3 regions of the Streptomyces sp. SAI-135 genome follow, and region 3 is predicted to be linked to each of the others. Evidence: predicted binding sites of a transcription regulator. Region 3 holds the regulator's gene; each other region holds the start of a gene.

Region 1 (4,675 bases), 1.0 Mb from region 3:
CCACGAACTCCGTCGACCTGGGTCCCGCCGCGGCGCTGAGCTGCCGCGAATGCGGCCACCGCGTCCCGCTCGGCCCGGTCTTCGCCTGTGAGGAGTGTTTCGGCCCGCTCGAGATCGCGTACGACTTCTCGGCCTACGAAACCGAGGAGCTCCGCAAGCGGATCGAGGCGGGACCCGCGAACATCTGGCGCTACGCCCCGCTGCTGCCCGTCCCCGCGGACGTGGCGGACAAGCCCAACATCAACCCCGGCTGGACCCAGCTCGTCAAGGCCGACAACCTCGCCCGCGAGCTCGGCGTCACCGGCGGCCTGTACATCAAGGACGACTCCGGCAACCCGACGCACTCCTTCAAGGACCGGGTGGTGGCACAGGCCCTGGAGGCGGCGCGCGCCTTCGGCTTCACCACCCTCTCCTGCTCCTCGACCGGCAACCTGGCGGGTGCGGTGGGTGCCGCGGCGGCCCGGGCCGGCTTCCGTTCCTGCGTGTTCATCCCGCACGACCTGGAGCAGGGCAAGGTCGTCATGGCCGCGATCTACGGCGGTGAGCTCGTCGGCATCGAGGGCAACTACGACGACGTGAACCGCTTCTGCTCCGAGCTGATCGGCGACCCGGCCGGCGAGGGCTGGGGCTTCGTCAACGTCAACCTGCGGCCGTACTACGCGGAGGGGTCCAAGACCCTGGCGTACGAGATCTGCGAGCAGCTCGGCTGGAAGCTGCCCGACCAGCTGGTCGTGCCGATCGCCTCCGGCTCGCAGCTCACGAAGATCGACAAGGGCCTCCAGGAGCTGATCAAGCTGGGGCTCGTCGAGGACAAGCCGTACAAGATCTTCGGCGCGCAGGCGGAGGGGTGCAGCCCGGTGTCCGTCGCCTACAAGGCCGGGCACGACGTGGTCCGCCCCCAGAAGCCGAACACCATCGCCAAGTCCCTCGCCATCGGCAACCCGGCGGACGGTCCGTACGTGCTGGACATCGCCCGGCGCACCGGCGGTGCGGTGGAGGACGTCAACGACGAGCAGGTCGTGGACGCGATCAAGCTGCTGGCGCGGACCGAGGGCATCTTCGCGGAGACCGCCGGTGGTGTGACCGTGGGTGTGACGCGCAAGCTGATCGAGAACGGCGTCCTCGACCCGACGAAGACCACGGTGGTGCTGAACACCGGCGACGGTCTCAAGACCCTGGACGCGGTGGCCGGTACCGGGCTCACCGCCACGATCCGTCCGAATCTGGACTCTTTCCGAGAGGCTGGCCTCGCATGAGCGTCAACGTCCGCATCCCCACCATCCTGCGCACCTACACCGGCGGTCAGGCCGAGGTGCAGGCCGAGGGTGGGACCCTCGCCGAGGTCATCGCCGATCTGGAGAAGAACCACACCGGTATCGCCGCGCGTGTTCTCGACGACCAGGGCAAGCTGCGGCGGTTCGTGAATGTGTACGTGAACGACGACGATGTGCGGTTCGAGCAGGGACTGGAGACGGTGACGCCCGACGGGGCCGGTGTCTCCATCATCCCGGCGGTCGCCGGCGGGTGACCGTATGACTGGTCATTACCTTCGGTAACAGCAATTACCGAGTGTTCATCCGATTGCCCCCTCCGTGAGAGAAGCGGAGGGGGCAATTCTCTATGGTTGAGCGCGGTACAGTTGGGGAAGCTGCTGCTTCCTTCATGCCGGGCGCATATGAGTTCCGACTTCGGATGCGACGAGAAGTAGCCAAAGTGTGTGGGTTCTTTGTGGCTTATGCTCCTTTTATGGGGCCCGACTTGCCCCGAATTCGGGCGAATTCTCACTACATTCCGGACCCCTTCCGTCCAGAATTCTCGTCCGATTGACCTGTTGCAGACGGCAGTTGGACAGATACATTCAGCCGCGGTCGACGCGTTCCGGCGCACGCCCCCAACCATGTGGGGGGTGAGGTCTGACCCGGATCCACGAAGTGTGGGTCCGTGCAAGGGCCAGTAATAGGGGAGTTAGGCATGGCTCAGGGCACCGTCAAGTGGTTCAACGCGGAGAAGGGGTACGGCTTCATCGCGGTCGACGGTGGTGCGGATGTATTCGTCCACTACAGCGCGATCCAGATGGACGGCTACCGCACCCTTGAAGAGGGCCAGCGGGTCGAGTTCGAGATCTCGCAGGGTCAGAAGGGGCCGCAGGCGGACATGGTCCGTCTCGCGACTGGCTGAAGCACGCGCCGGGTAACAACAGCGTCGTTCTTCGTTCTTCTTCGAAGGGCTCGTACCCCATGGGGAGTCATGGGTACGAGCCCTTCGGCATGCGGGTGCGGGTGCAGGCCGGTGGGGGCGGGCGTTTTGCGCAGTTCCCCGCGCCCCTGAGTGCCTGCGGCGGCCCCTGATCGTCCGTGGCGCCGGGCCACTGCAACCTGCTCAGGGGCGCGGGGAACTGCGCGATCGGCCCCCACCGGCCGGTAGCCGCCCGACCACGGAACCCACCCCGGTCTTGGGCGGGCGCTTGCACTCGACCATGCCGAGTGCTAATCATTGGCGTTAGCACTCTGAAGGTGAGAGTGACAAAGATGGACCGGGTCGGTGAGGCCCGCAGGCCTTGTGGGGCAAGGATCCACAGGCCGGCGAGCCGTCCGTCGCGGGCGCGGGCGCGGTCCGAAGGAATCACCCCCAGTCCTGGAGGGACCACTTCACATGGCCAAGATCATCGCGTTCGACGAGGAGGCGCGGCGCGGCCTCGAGCGCGGCATGAACCAGCTCGCGGACGCCGTCAAGGTGACGCTCGGCCCCAAGGGCCGCAACGTCGTCCTCGAGAAGAAGTGGGGCGCCCCCACGATCACCAACGATGGTGTCTCCATCGCCAAGGAGATCGAACTCGAGGACCCGTACGAGAAGATCGGCGCCGAGCTGGTCAAGGAAGTCGCCAAGAAGACGGACGACGTCGCCGGTGACGGTACGACCACCGCGACCGTGCTCGCCCAGGCCCTGGTCAAGGAAGGCCTGCGCAACGTAGCCGCCGGCGCCAACCCCATGGCCCTCAAGCGCGGTATCGAGAAGGCCGTCGAGGCCGTCTCCGCCGCCCTGCTCGAGCAGGCCAAGGATGTCGAGACCAAGGAGCAGATCGCCTCCACGGCCTCCATCTCCGCCGCCGACACCCAGATCGGCGAGCTCATCGCCGAGGCGATGGACAAGGTCGGCAAGGAAGGCGTCATCACCGTCGAGGAGTCCCAGACCTTCGGTCTGGAGCTGGAGCTCACCGAGGGTATGCGCTTCGACAAGGGCTACATCTCGGCGTACTTCGCCACCGACATGGAGCGGATGGAGGCGTCGCTCGACGACCCGTACATCCTGATCGCCAACTCCAAGATCGGCTCCGTCAAGGACCTGCTCCCGCTCCTGGAGAAGGTCATGCAGTCGGGCAAGCCGCTGCTGATCATCGCCGAGGACGTCGAGGGCGAGGCCCTGTCGACCCTGGTCGTCAACAAGATCCGCGGCACCTTCAAGTCCGTCGCCGTCAAGGCCCCGGGCTTCGGCGACCGCCGCAAGGCCATGCTCGGCGACATCGCCATCCTCACGGGCGGCGAGGTCATCTCCGAGGAGGTCGGCCTCAAGCTGGAGAACGCGACCCTGGACCTCCTGGGCCGCGCCCGCAAGGTCGTCATCACCAAGGACGAGACCACCATCGTCGACGGTGCCGGTTCCTCGGACCAGGTCAACGGCCGGGTGAACCAGATCCGCGCCGAGATCGAGAACAGCGACTCGGACTACGACCGCGAGAAGCTCCAGGAGCGCCTGGCCAAGCTCGCCGGTGGCGTCGCCGTCATCAAGGCCGGTGCCGCGACCGAGGTCGAGCTCAAGGAGCGCAAGCACCGCATCGAGGACGCCGTTCGCAACGCGAAGGCGGCCGTCGAGGAGGGCATCGTCGCCGGTGGTGGCGTGGCCCTCATCCAGGCCTCCTCGGTCTTCGAGAAGCTGGACCTGGAGGGTGACGAGCTGACCGGCGCCAACGCCGTGAAGCTGGCCCTGGAGGCCCCGCTCAAGCAGATCGCCGTCAACGGTGGTCTCGAGGGTGGCGTCATCGTCGAGAAGGTGCGCAACCTGCCCGTCGGCCACGGCCTGAACGCCGCGACCGGTGAGTACGTCGACATGATCGCCGAGGGCATCATCGACCCGGCGAAGGTGACCCGTTCCGCCCTGCAGAACGCCGCCTCCATCGCCGCGCTGTTCCTCACCACCGAGGCCGTCATCGCCGACAAGCCGGAGAAGGCCGCCGCGCCCGCCGGTGGCGGCATGCCGGGCGGTGACATGGACTTCTGATCGCCCCCGGGCCGCGAGGCCTGACGGTCGATCAACGTCCTTGCCGGGGCGGCCCCTCCTGGGAACAGGGGGTGGCCGCCTCCGGTCTTTTCCTGCGCTATGCTTGATCACGAGCCGCTCGACGTGAACTCCCGTCGGTCGACTACGCGTTGGTGGTCCAAGGAAAGACGCCCCGCTTCCTGCGGGGAAATGCAGGTGCAAGGCCTGCCCAGCGCTCAAGACGAAGCCCGTCCCGCACTCGCGGGGCGGGCTTCTTCCATGCGTGGCCGGAGTCACAGCGCGGGCGGAAATCCTGAGGCGCACGGGGTGGTTGGCACCTGGGTAGTGTCCATGCGCATGCACATACCGAGGAGTATCCCCACGTGACCGCCTCCGCCCCCTCCCGCGCCGCCGAGATCCT
Region 2 (4,675 bases), 2.3 Mb from region 3:
ACCCGCTGGACCTGGGCCGGCAAGCACACCGGCGAGTTCCTGGGCATCCCGGCGACCGAGCAGAACGTCACCATGACCGGGACCACCTGGCACCGGTTCCGGGACGGGCGGATCTGCGAGGGGTGGTGGCAGTACGACCGGGCGGGGCTGATGGAACAGCTGGGGGTGCTGGGTCAGTGACCGGTGTGGCCCCGCGAGGCCCGCGAAGGGGAAAGCCCCCGCCCTCTCTCCGTGGGGAGAGGGAGCGGGGGCTCCTTCATGAGCTGTGGGCTCAGTGGGCGTGGCCGTGGCTGTGACCACCGGCGGCCGGCTCCTCCTCTTCCTTCTTCTCGACGACCAGGGTCTCGGTCGTCAGGAGGAGGGAGGCGATGGAGGCGGCGTTCTCCAGGGCGGAGCGGGTGACCTTGACCGGGTCGATGACGCCGGCCTTGACCAGGTCGCCGTACTCGCCGGTCGCGGCGTTGAAGCCCTGGCCCTTGTCGAGCTCGGCGACCTTGGAGGTGATGACGTAGCCCTCCAGGCCGGCGTTCTCGGCGATCCAGCGCAGCGGCTCGACGACGGCCTTGCGGACGACGGCCACACCGGTGGCCTCGTCGCCGGTCTTGCCGAGGCCGCCCTCGAGCACCTTGGCGGCGTGGACCAGAGCGGAGCCACCACCGGAGACGATGCCCTCCTCGACCGCGGCGCGGGTCGCGGAGATGGCGTCCTCCAGACGGTGCTTCTTCTCCTTCAGCTCCACCTCGGTGGCGGCGCCGACCTTGATCACGCACACGCCGCCGGCCAGCTTCGCGAGGCGCTCCTGGAGCTTCTCGCGGTCCCAGTCGGAGTCGGTGTTCTCGATCTCGGCCTTGATCTGGGCGACCCGGCCCTGGACGGCGGCGGAGTCACCGGCGCCGTCGACGATCGTGGTGTCGTCCTTGGTGACCGTGACACGGCGGGCGGAGCCCAGCACGTCCAGGCCGACCTGGTCGAGCTTGAGGCCGACCTCCTCGGAGATGACCTCGGCGCCGGTCAGGGTCGCCATGTCCTGGAGCATCGCCTTGCGACGGTCGCCGAAGCCGGGGGCCTTGACGGCGACCGCGTTGAAGGTGCCGCGGATCTTGTTGACGACCAGGGTCGACAGGGCCTCGCCCTCGACGTCCTCGGCGATGATCAGCAGCGGCTTGGAGGCACCCGCCTGGATGACCTTCTCGAGCAGCGGCAGCAGGTCCTGGATCGAGGAGATCTTGCCCTGGTTGATCAGGATGTACGGGTCGTCGAGGACGGCCTCCATACGCTCCTGGTCGGAGACCATGTACGGCGACAGGTAGCCCTTGTCGAAGGCCATGCCCTCGGTGAAGTCCAGCTCCAGGCCGAAGGTGTTGGACTCCTCGACGGTGATGACACCGTCCTTGCCGACCTTGTCCATCGCCTCGGCGATGAGCTCGCCGACCTGCTGGTCCTGGGCGGACAGCGCGGCGACGGCGGCGATGTCGGACTTCTCGTCGATCGGGCGGGCGGTCGCGAGGAGGTCCTCGGACACGGCCGCGACGGCGGCGTCGATGCCCTTCTTCAGGGCGGCCGGGGAGGCACCCGCGGCGACGTTCTTCAGGCCCTCGCGCACCAGCGCCTGGGCGAGCACGGTGGCGGTGGTGGTGCCGTCACCCGCGATGTCGTTGGTCTTGGTCGCCACCTCCTTCACCAGCTGGGCGCCGAGGTTCTCGTACGGGTCCTCGACCTCGACCTCGCGGGCGATGGTGACGCCGTCGTTGGTGATGGTGGGAGCGCCGAACTTCTTGTCGATGACGACGTTGCGGCCCTTGGGGCCGATCGTCACCTTGACCGTGTCGGCAAGCTTGTTGACGCCGCGCTCGAGGGCGCGACGGGCGTCCTCGTCGAACTTCAGGATCTTCGCCATGGGAGCGTGAGCCCTCTCGGAAATCTAGGTGAAAAGAGACTGCGCCCCGGGCGCCCGGCTTGTTAGTGGTCGCGGGGGCCAGGGGCGCAGCTCGAAGAAATGCTGGGGTGAATTACTTCTCGATGATCGCGAGCACGTCGCGGGCCGAGAGGACGAGGTACTCCTCGCCGTTGTACTTCACCTCGGTGCCGCCGTACTTGCTGTACAGCACGATGTCGCCGGTCTGGACGTCGAGCGGCAGTCGCTCGCCGTTCTCGAAGCGGCCCGGGCCCACGGCCAGGACGACGCCCTCCTGGGGCTTCTCCTTGGCGGTGTCCGGGATGACCAGGCCAGAGGCGGTGGTCTGCTCGGCGTCGAGCGGCTGGACCACGATGCGGTCCTCGAGCGGCTTGATGGCAACCTTGGAGCTGGTGGTCGTCACGATCCGACCTCCCCCTTCGGAGATCTCACGGGGTTAACTGTCTGAGGTGGCGACCAGGTGGATCCGTCGTCGCGGGTGCCGGACCTGCCCGTCGCTGTGTTGGCACTCTCCAGGGGGGAGTGCCAGACCCGAGACTATGACCGCGATTAGCACTCGGTCAAGCGGAGTGCCAATCGCGTCTCCGGCGGGACCTCCGGCCGCGTCTCCGGCGGGGCCTCCGGAGCACCCCTACAGGTAGTCCTCCAGCCGCCCCACCGTCAGTCCCCGCCGCTCGATCTCCCGCAGCAGTCTCGTCGTACGTTCCGTCAGGGTCGGGCCCGTCGTCTCCGCCGAGGTCACCGAGACGATGTCCCCCGCCCTCAGGCCCCGCGTCTGCCCCTGCGCCGCCACGCTCCACAGCACCACCGCCGAGAGCCCGCAGTCGGCCGCGGCGCGCAGGGTCGTGCGGTCGTACGTCCCGTAGGGCGGCCGGAACAGCCGCGGCCGGATCCCGAAGCGGGACCGCACCTTCTCCTGCTGGCCGCAGATCTCGGCGCGCTGCCCGGCGTACGGCAGGCCGCGCAGGGCGGGGTGGTCGAGGGTGTGGTTCTGGATGCTCGCGCCGACCGACTGGAGGCGCGCGAAGTGGCCGTAGCCGGGGCCGACCACGCTGTCCGTGAGGAACATGCTGACGGGCAGCCGCAGTTCACGGACCAGGTCGACGAACCGCGGGTCCTTCTCGGCGCCGTCGTCGTAGGTGAGGAAGACGACCTTGTCGGAGGTCTCGACGCGCCGCACCACCGGCGGCCGGCCGTTCTGGCCCGCCGCCCTGCGTGCCGGCACCCGCGGGGGCGCCGGCAGCGGGGCCGTCAGACCCCAGTGGCGGTACGGTCGTCCGTCCGCCCTTGCCGGGCCGTACGACCCCACCCGCTGGGCGGCCTTCTTCCCCAGCCGTTCGATGGGGTCGACGGACTGGGCGCAGCCCGCGAGGAGTACGGCCGCCAGCCCCGCGGCGACCAGGATCCGCGGTCTCACAGGTAGTCCTCGAGGCGTGCGACGGCGTAGCCCTCGGCCGTGACCTTGTCCAGGAAGCGGCGGACCATGTCGGTCATCGTGCCCTTCCCGTCCGCGCGGCCCCGGAAGTGGCTGAGCACGATGTCGCCGGGGCGGATCCTGCGGTCCCACTCGCGGTACTCCCAGTGGTCGGCGAAGACCTCCTCGTTCCAGATCGGCGCGTACCTGATGCCGCAGGAGCGGGCCGCGCGCAGGGTGTCCTCGTTGTAGTTGCCGTAGGGCGGACGGAAGAGCGCCGGCCGCTTGCCGTACTGCTTCTCGATGACGTCCTGCATCCCGCAGATCTCGCGCTTCTGGCGGGCGTAGGACAGCCCGGGCAGGTAGGGGTGGTGGAGGGTGTGGTTGTCGAGGGCGACCCCCCTGTCCCGCATCTTCCGGAAGTAGCCGTAGTCGTCCTTGATGAGGTAGTCGCTGAGGAAGGCGGTGTACGGGATCCGCAGCTCGCTCGTCATCCGCAGGAACGCGGGGTCCTTCTCGGCGCCGTCGTCGACGGTGAGGAAGACGATCTTCTGGTCGGTGGGGATCGTGGTGAAGACCGGTGGCAGCCCCTTCTCCTCGTGGCCGTCGACCTCGAAGCCGTCGCGGGTGGTGATGCGGGGCTTGGTCACGGGTGCCGGCGGGGCCGTCAGCGGGACCCTCTTCAGCCCCCACCGCCTGGCGAGGGCACCGCGGGTCTGCTCGGCGCGGAGGCGGGCGGCCCGGATGAGGGTCTTGTCGGCCTGGAGCTCGGCGGCGGGGGCCGGGGGTGCCTGGAGGGGGCGCTGCCGCGGTACGTCGGTCGCGGCCGGGCGGGCGCAGCCGGAGGCCAGGGCGGCCGTGGCCAGGAGGACGAGTCCGCCGCGGATCGACACCCTCAACGCACCATTTTTATAGGTTTGTCCTACTGTTCCCATGGCGTCGGATCCTCGCAGGTCACGGCGGAGCGCCCGGGCCGACACCGCCGCCCGGCAGCGGACCGTCCACCGACTGGCCCACAATGACCCGGTGAACGACCTCGCCCCCCTCCTGACCCCCGAGGGCCGTGCCCTCCTCGACGACGTGCGCGGCACCGCCCCCGCCGACGAACTCGCCGTCGCCACCCGGCTGCGCCGCGAGCACCCGGCCGAACTGGTCTCGGCGGCGCTCGGCCAGGCGCGGCTGCGGCAGCGGGCGGAGGCGAAGTTCGGGGCCGAGGACGCGGGGCGGATGTTCTTCACGCCGAACGGGGTCGAGCAGTCGACGCGGGCGAGCGTGGCGACGTACCGGGCCCGCAGGCTGAAGGCGCTGGGCGTCACCTCCGTCGCGGACCTGTGCTGCGGGATCGG
Region 3 (4,675 bases):
GGGCCTGGAGCGCACTCGCACGTGGGCGGGGTGCGGTGGTGGAACGTGAAGCATCCGGGGGCGTACGCGGCGGCGCTGGCTTCGGGGAAGTCGCCGGGTGCGGGGCGTGAGCTGCTCTCGGACGAGGACCGGCGGGTGGAGCGGATCCTGCTGGAGCTGCGGCTGCGGGAGGGGGTGCCGTTGTCGCTGCTGCGGGAGGAGGGGCTGCGCGCTTCTCGCCGGGCGCTGGGGGAGGGGCTGCTGGAGGCCCGGCCCTATGAGGAGGGGCGGGCTGTGCTGACGCTTCGGGGGCGGTTGCTGGCGGATGCGGTGGTGCGGGATCTGGTGGACTGAGCGCCTACGGGGGTGGGGGGTGCGTGTCGTGTGGCGGCTGCGGGTCGGTGGGGGCTGGTCGCGCAGTTCCCCGCGCCCCTGGGTGGGTGGGGTTGCCGTCGGTGGGATGTCCAGCTGGTTGCATGCGCCTTGGCGGCTGCGGGTGGGTGGGGGCTGGTCGCGCAGTTCCTCGCGCCCCTGAGCAGGTTGCGGCTGCCATCAGTGACACGCCGACGTAGCTGCACCCACCCAAGGGGTGGTGGGAACTGCGCGACCAGTCACAACGAACCCGCAGCCGTTCGACACGCCCCGCCGACCCGCCGCGCAGACCCGCCGCGCGGATCCGCTAGGGCGACGTGACGAAGTCGATCAGTTCTTCCACTCGGCCGAGCAACTCGGGCTCCAGGTCCTTGTAGGAGTTCACCCGCTTCAGGATCGCCTGCCACACCGCGCCGGTGTTCTCCGACGGCCAGCCCAGGGCCTTGCACACGCCTGTCTTCCAGTCCTGGCCGTGCGGGACACGGGGCCATGCCTCGATGCCCAGGGACGACGGCTTCACCGCCTCCCAGATGTCGATGTACGGGTGACCGACGACCAGGGCGTGTTCGCTGGTCACCGAGGCCGCGATGCGGGACTCCTTGCTGCCGGGCACCAGGTGGTCCACCAGGACGCCGAGGCGGGCGTCCGGGCCCGGTGCGAACTCGGCCACGATCGCCGGCAGGTCGTCCACGCCCTCCAGGTACTCCACGACCACACCCTCGATGCGCAGGTCGTCGCCCCAGACCTTCTCCACCAGTTCCGCGTCGTGGCGGCCCTCGACGTAGATGCGGCCGGCGCGGGCCACGCGTGCGCGTGCGCCGGGGACGGCCACCGAGCCGGACGCGGTACGGGACGGTCGTACGGGAGAGGCGGCCGAAGGCCGGACCAGGGTCACCACCCGGCCCTCCAGGAGGAAACCGCGGGGCTCCAGCGGGAACACCCGGTGCTTGCCGAAGCGGTCCTCCAGCGTGACCGTGCCCGCCTCGCAGCGGATCACCGCGCCGCAGAACCCGGTACCCGGCTCCTCGACCACCAGGCCGGGCTCGGCGGGCACCTCCGGCACCGGCTTCGGCTTCTTCCACGGAGGGGTCAGGTCGGCGGAGTACTGGCGCATTCGGATGACGATAGGAGAACCATGCGGCGGATCACTACGACACGCCGAAGCGTGCCGCCAGCGCGTCCCGCTGGGCCCGCACGAACGCCGCGTCCACCACCGCTCCGTGACCGGGCACGTACAGCGCGTCCTCGCCGCCCAGGTCGAGGAGCCGGTCCAGCGCGGCGGGCCAGTGCGGCGGTACGGCGTCCGGGCCCGCCTGCGGTTCGCCGGACTCCTCGACCAGGTCGCCGCAGAAGACGACCTCCGGGGTGCCGGGGACGAGGACGGCGAGGTCGTGGGCCGTGTGGCCGGGGCCGACGTTCGCCAGCAGGACCTGGCGGCCGCCGCCGAGGTCCAGCGTCCACTCGCCCGAGACGTGGTGCCGGGGGGTGACGAGCGCGTCCACCGCCTCGTCGGCCACCGCCGGGTTCAGTCCGTTGGCCACCGCGTCCGCCCGCAGCCCCGCACGGCCCAGCCGCCCCGTCAGCACCGTCTCCACGCCCACCGCGCCGAACACCTCCGCCCCCGCGAAGGCCGCCGCACCGAAGACATGGTCGAAATGGGGGTGGGTGAGCGCGAGATGGGTCACACGATGGCCGGCCAGTTCCTCGGCCTGTGCGCGCAGCCGGGCGCCCTCCGCGAGACCGGAGCCCGCGTCGACCAACAGGGCCGTGCCCTCGCCGATCACCAGGCCCGCCGTACAGTCCCAGGTGGGCAGCCGGCACCGCCCCACCCCGGTCGCTACCCGCTCCCACCCGAGCTCTTCCCAAGTCACCGTCATACCGCGACGCTAGCCGTACAACCCGTCACGCCAGGACCAGCCTTGCCCAGGGAGTACCCCACCGCCGTACACTGGCCGGGGAGCGTTGGCACTCGGACGGACAGAGTGCCAGGCGAGACGCCACGGAAACGACCTCTGGAGGTGCGCGCGATGCTGAGTGAACGCAGGCTTCAGGTGTTGCGCGCCATCGTCCAGGACTACGTCGGCACCGAGGAGCCGGTCGGGTCCAAGGCCCTGACCGAGCGGCACAACCTCGGAGTCTCCCCGGCGACCGTGCGCAACGACATGGCGGTCCTGGAGGAGGAAGGGTTCATCGCCCAGCCGCACACCAGTGCCGGGCGGATCCCGACCGACAAGGGTTACCGGCTGTTCGTCGACAAGCTGGCGGGCGTCAAGCCGATGACCGCGCCCGAGCGGCGCGCGATCCAGAACTTCCTCGACGGCGCGGTCGACCTCGACGACGTCGTGGCCCGGACCGTGCGGCTGCTCGCGCAGCTGACCCGGCAGGTGGCCGTCGTGCAGTACCCCTCCCTCACCCGCTCGACCGTGCGGCACGTGGAGCTGCTCTCGCTCGCCCCCGCGCGCGTGATGCTCGTGCTGATCACGGACACCGGCCGGGTCGAGCAGCGCATGGTCGACTGCCCGGCGCCCTTCGGGGAGGCCTCGCTGGCCGATCTGCGGGCGCGTCTCAACAGCCGGATCGCGGGGCGGCGGTTCGCCGACGTGCCCCGGCTGGTCGAGGACCTGCCCGAGGGCTTCGACGTCGAGGACCGGGGTACGGTCTCGACAGTGCTCTCCACTCTCCTGGAGACGCTCGTCGAGGAGAACGAGGAGCGGCTGATGATCGGCGGCACCGCCAACCTCACCCGCTTCGGACATGACTTTCCCCTCACGATCCGGCCCGTCCTGGAAGCGCTGGAGGAGCAGGTCGTGCTCCTCAAGTTGCTTGGCGAGGCCGGGGATTCGGGCATGACCGTACGCATCGGTCATGAGAACGCCTACGAGGGACTCAACTCCACTTCGGTGGTGTCGGTCGGCTACGGTTCGGGCGGCGAGGCAGTCGCCAAGCTCGGCGTGGTCGGACCGACCCGCATGGATTACCCGGGAACGATGGGAGCGGTACGCGCAGTGGCACGGTACGTCGGACAGATCCTGGCGGAGTCGTAAGTGGCCACGGACTACTACGCCGTTCTCGGCGTGCGCCGCGACGCGTCGCAGGATGAGATCAAGAAGGCGTTCCGCAGGCTCGCGCGCGAGCTGCACCCGGACGTCAACCCGGATCCCAAGACCCAGGAGCGGTTCAAGGAGATCAACGCCGCCTACGAGGTGTTGTCGGACCCGCAGAAGAAGCAGGTCTACGACCTCGGCGGCGACCCGCTCTCGCAGGCCGGCGGCGGTGGCGCGGGCGGCTTCGGGGCCGGTGGGTTCGGGAACTTCTCGGACATCATGGACGCGTTCTTCGGCACGGCCTCGCAGCGGGGTCCGCGCTCGCGGACCCGGCGCGGCCAGGACGCGATGATCCGGCTGGAGATCGAGCTCGACGAGGCGGCCTTCGGCACCACGAAGGACATCCAGGTCGACACGGCGATCGTCTGCTCCACCTGCAACGGTGAGGGCGCGGCGCCCGGGACCTCCGCCCAGACGTGTGACATGTGCCGCGGCCGCGGTGAGGTCTCGCAGGTGACGCGGTCCTTCCTGGGCCAGGTCATGACGTCCCGTCCGTGCCCGCAGTGCCAGGGCTTCGGCACCGTGGTCCCGACGCCGTGCCCGGAGTGCGCCGGCGACGGCCGGGTCCGCTCGCGCCGCACGCTGACCGTGAAGATCCCGGCCGGTGTGGACAACGGCACGCGGATCCAGCTCGCGGGCGAGGGCGAGGTCGGCCCCGGCGGCGGCCCCGCCGGTGACCTCTACGTCGAGATCCACGAGCTCCCGCACCCGATGTTCCAGCGGCGCGGCGACGACCTGCACTGCACGGTCACCATCCCGATGACCGCGGCGTCCCTCGGCACCAAGGTCCCGCTGGAGACGCTCGACGGCATGGAGGAGGTCGACATCCGCCCGGGCACCCAGTCCGGCCAGTCGATCCCGCTGCACGGCCGGGGCGTCACGCACCTGCGCGGCGGCGGCCGGGGCGACCTCATCGTCCACGTCGAGGTCCAGACCCCGACCAAGCTGGACCCCGAGCAGGAACGCCTCCTGCGCGAGCTGGCCAAGCTGCGCGGCGAGGAACGGCCCACGGGGCAGTTCCAGCCGGGGCAGCAGGGGCTGTTCTCGCGGTTGAAGGACGCTTTCAACGGGCGGACCTGAGCGGCGGGGCGACTGCTGGGGGTTCGGGGGTCGTCCCCCGGGGAGGCGCAGTCAGCCGGGGCAGCAGGGGTTGTTCTCGCGGTTGAAGGACGCTTTCAACGGGCGGACCTGAGCCGTCCCGAGGTCGGATTCGGACTTGT

What was found. The regulator HrcA, encoded in region 3, represses chaperone genes, less so after heat shock. The targets are predictions, from matches to a motif close to TTNGCACTCNGNNNNNCNGAGTGCNAA.
Region 1: a site for HrcA is predicted at 2,464-2,490, ahead of groL (chaperonin GroEL). Genes of this name have one in related genera too.
Region 2: a site for HrcA is predicted at 2,465-2,491, ahead of groES (co-chaperone GroES). Genes of this name have one in related genera too.

The regions. Positions count from the first base shown of each region.
Region 1 is NZ_JARXYP010000002.1:4,287,841-4,292,515, reverse strand. Features, by position in the region: gene thrC (threonine synthase) at 1-1,256, shown strand, start outside; gene M2163_RS23730 (MoaD/ThiS family protein) at 1,253-1,528, shown strand; gene M2163_RS23725 (cold-shock protein) at 1,972-2,178, shown strand; gene groL (chaperonin GroEL) at 2,653-4,275, shown strand; gene M2163_RS23715 (NADH:flavin oxidoreductase) at 4,638-4,675, shown strand, end outside.
Region 2 is NZ_JARXYP010000002.1:5,549,405-5,554,079, reverse strand. Features, by position in the region: gene M2163_RS29815 (ester cyclase) at 1-180, shown strand, start outside; gene groL (chaperonin GroEL) at 272-1,897, opposite strand; gene groES (co-chaperone GroES) at 2,010-2,318, opposite strand; gene M2163_RS29800 (polysaccharide deacetylase family protein) at 2,547-3,332, opposite strand; gene M2163_RS29795 (polysaccharide deacetylase family protein) at 3,329-4,264, opposite strand; gene M2163_RS29790 (methyltransferase domain-containing protein) at 4,356-4,675, shown strand, end outside.
Region 3 is NZ_JARXYP010000002.1:3,259,089-3,263,763, reverse strand. Features, by position in the region: gene hemW (radical SAM family heme chaperone HemW) at 1-333, shown strand, start outside; gene M2163_RS19205 (DUF3097 domain-containing protein) at 659-1,465, opposite strand; gene M2163_RS19200 (MBL fold metallo-hydrolase) at 1,500-2,228, opposite strand; gene hrcA (heat-inducible transcriptional repressor HrcA) at 2,379-3,395, shown strand; gene dnaJ (molecular chaperone DnaJ) at 3,396-4,535, shown strand.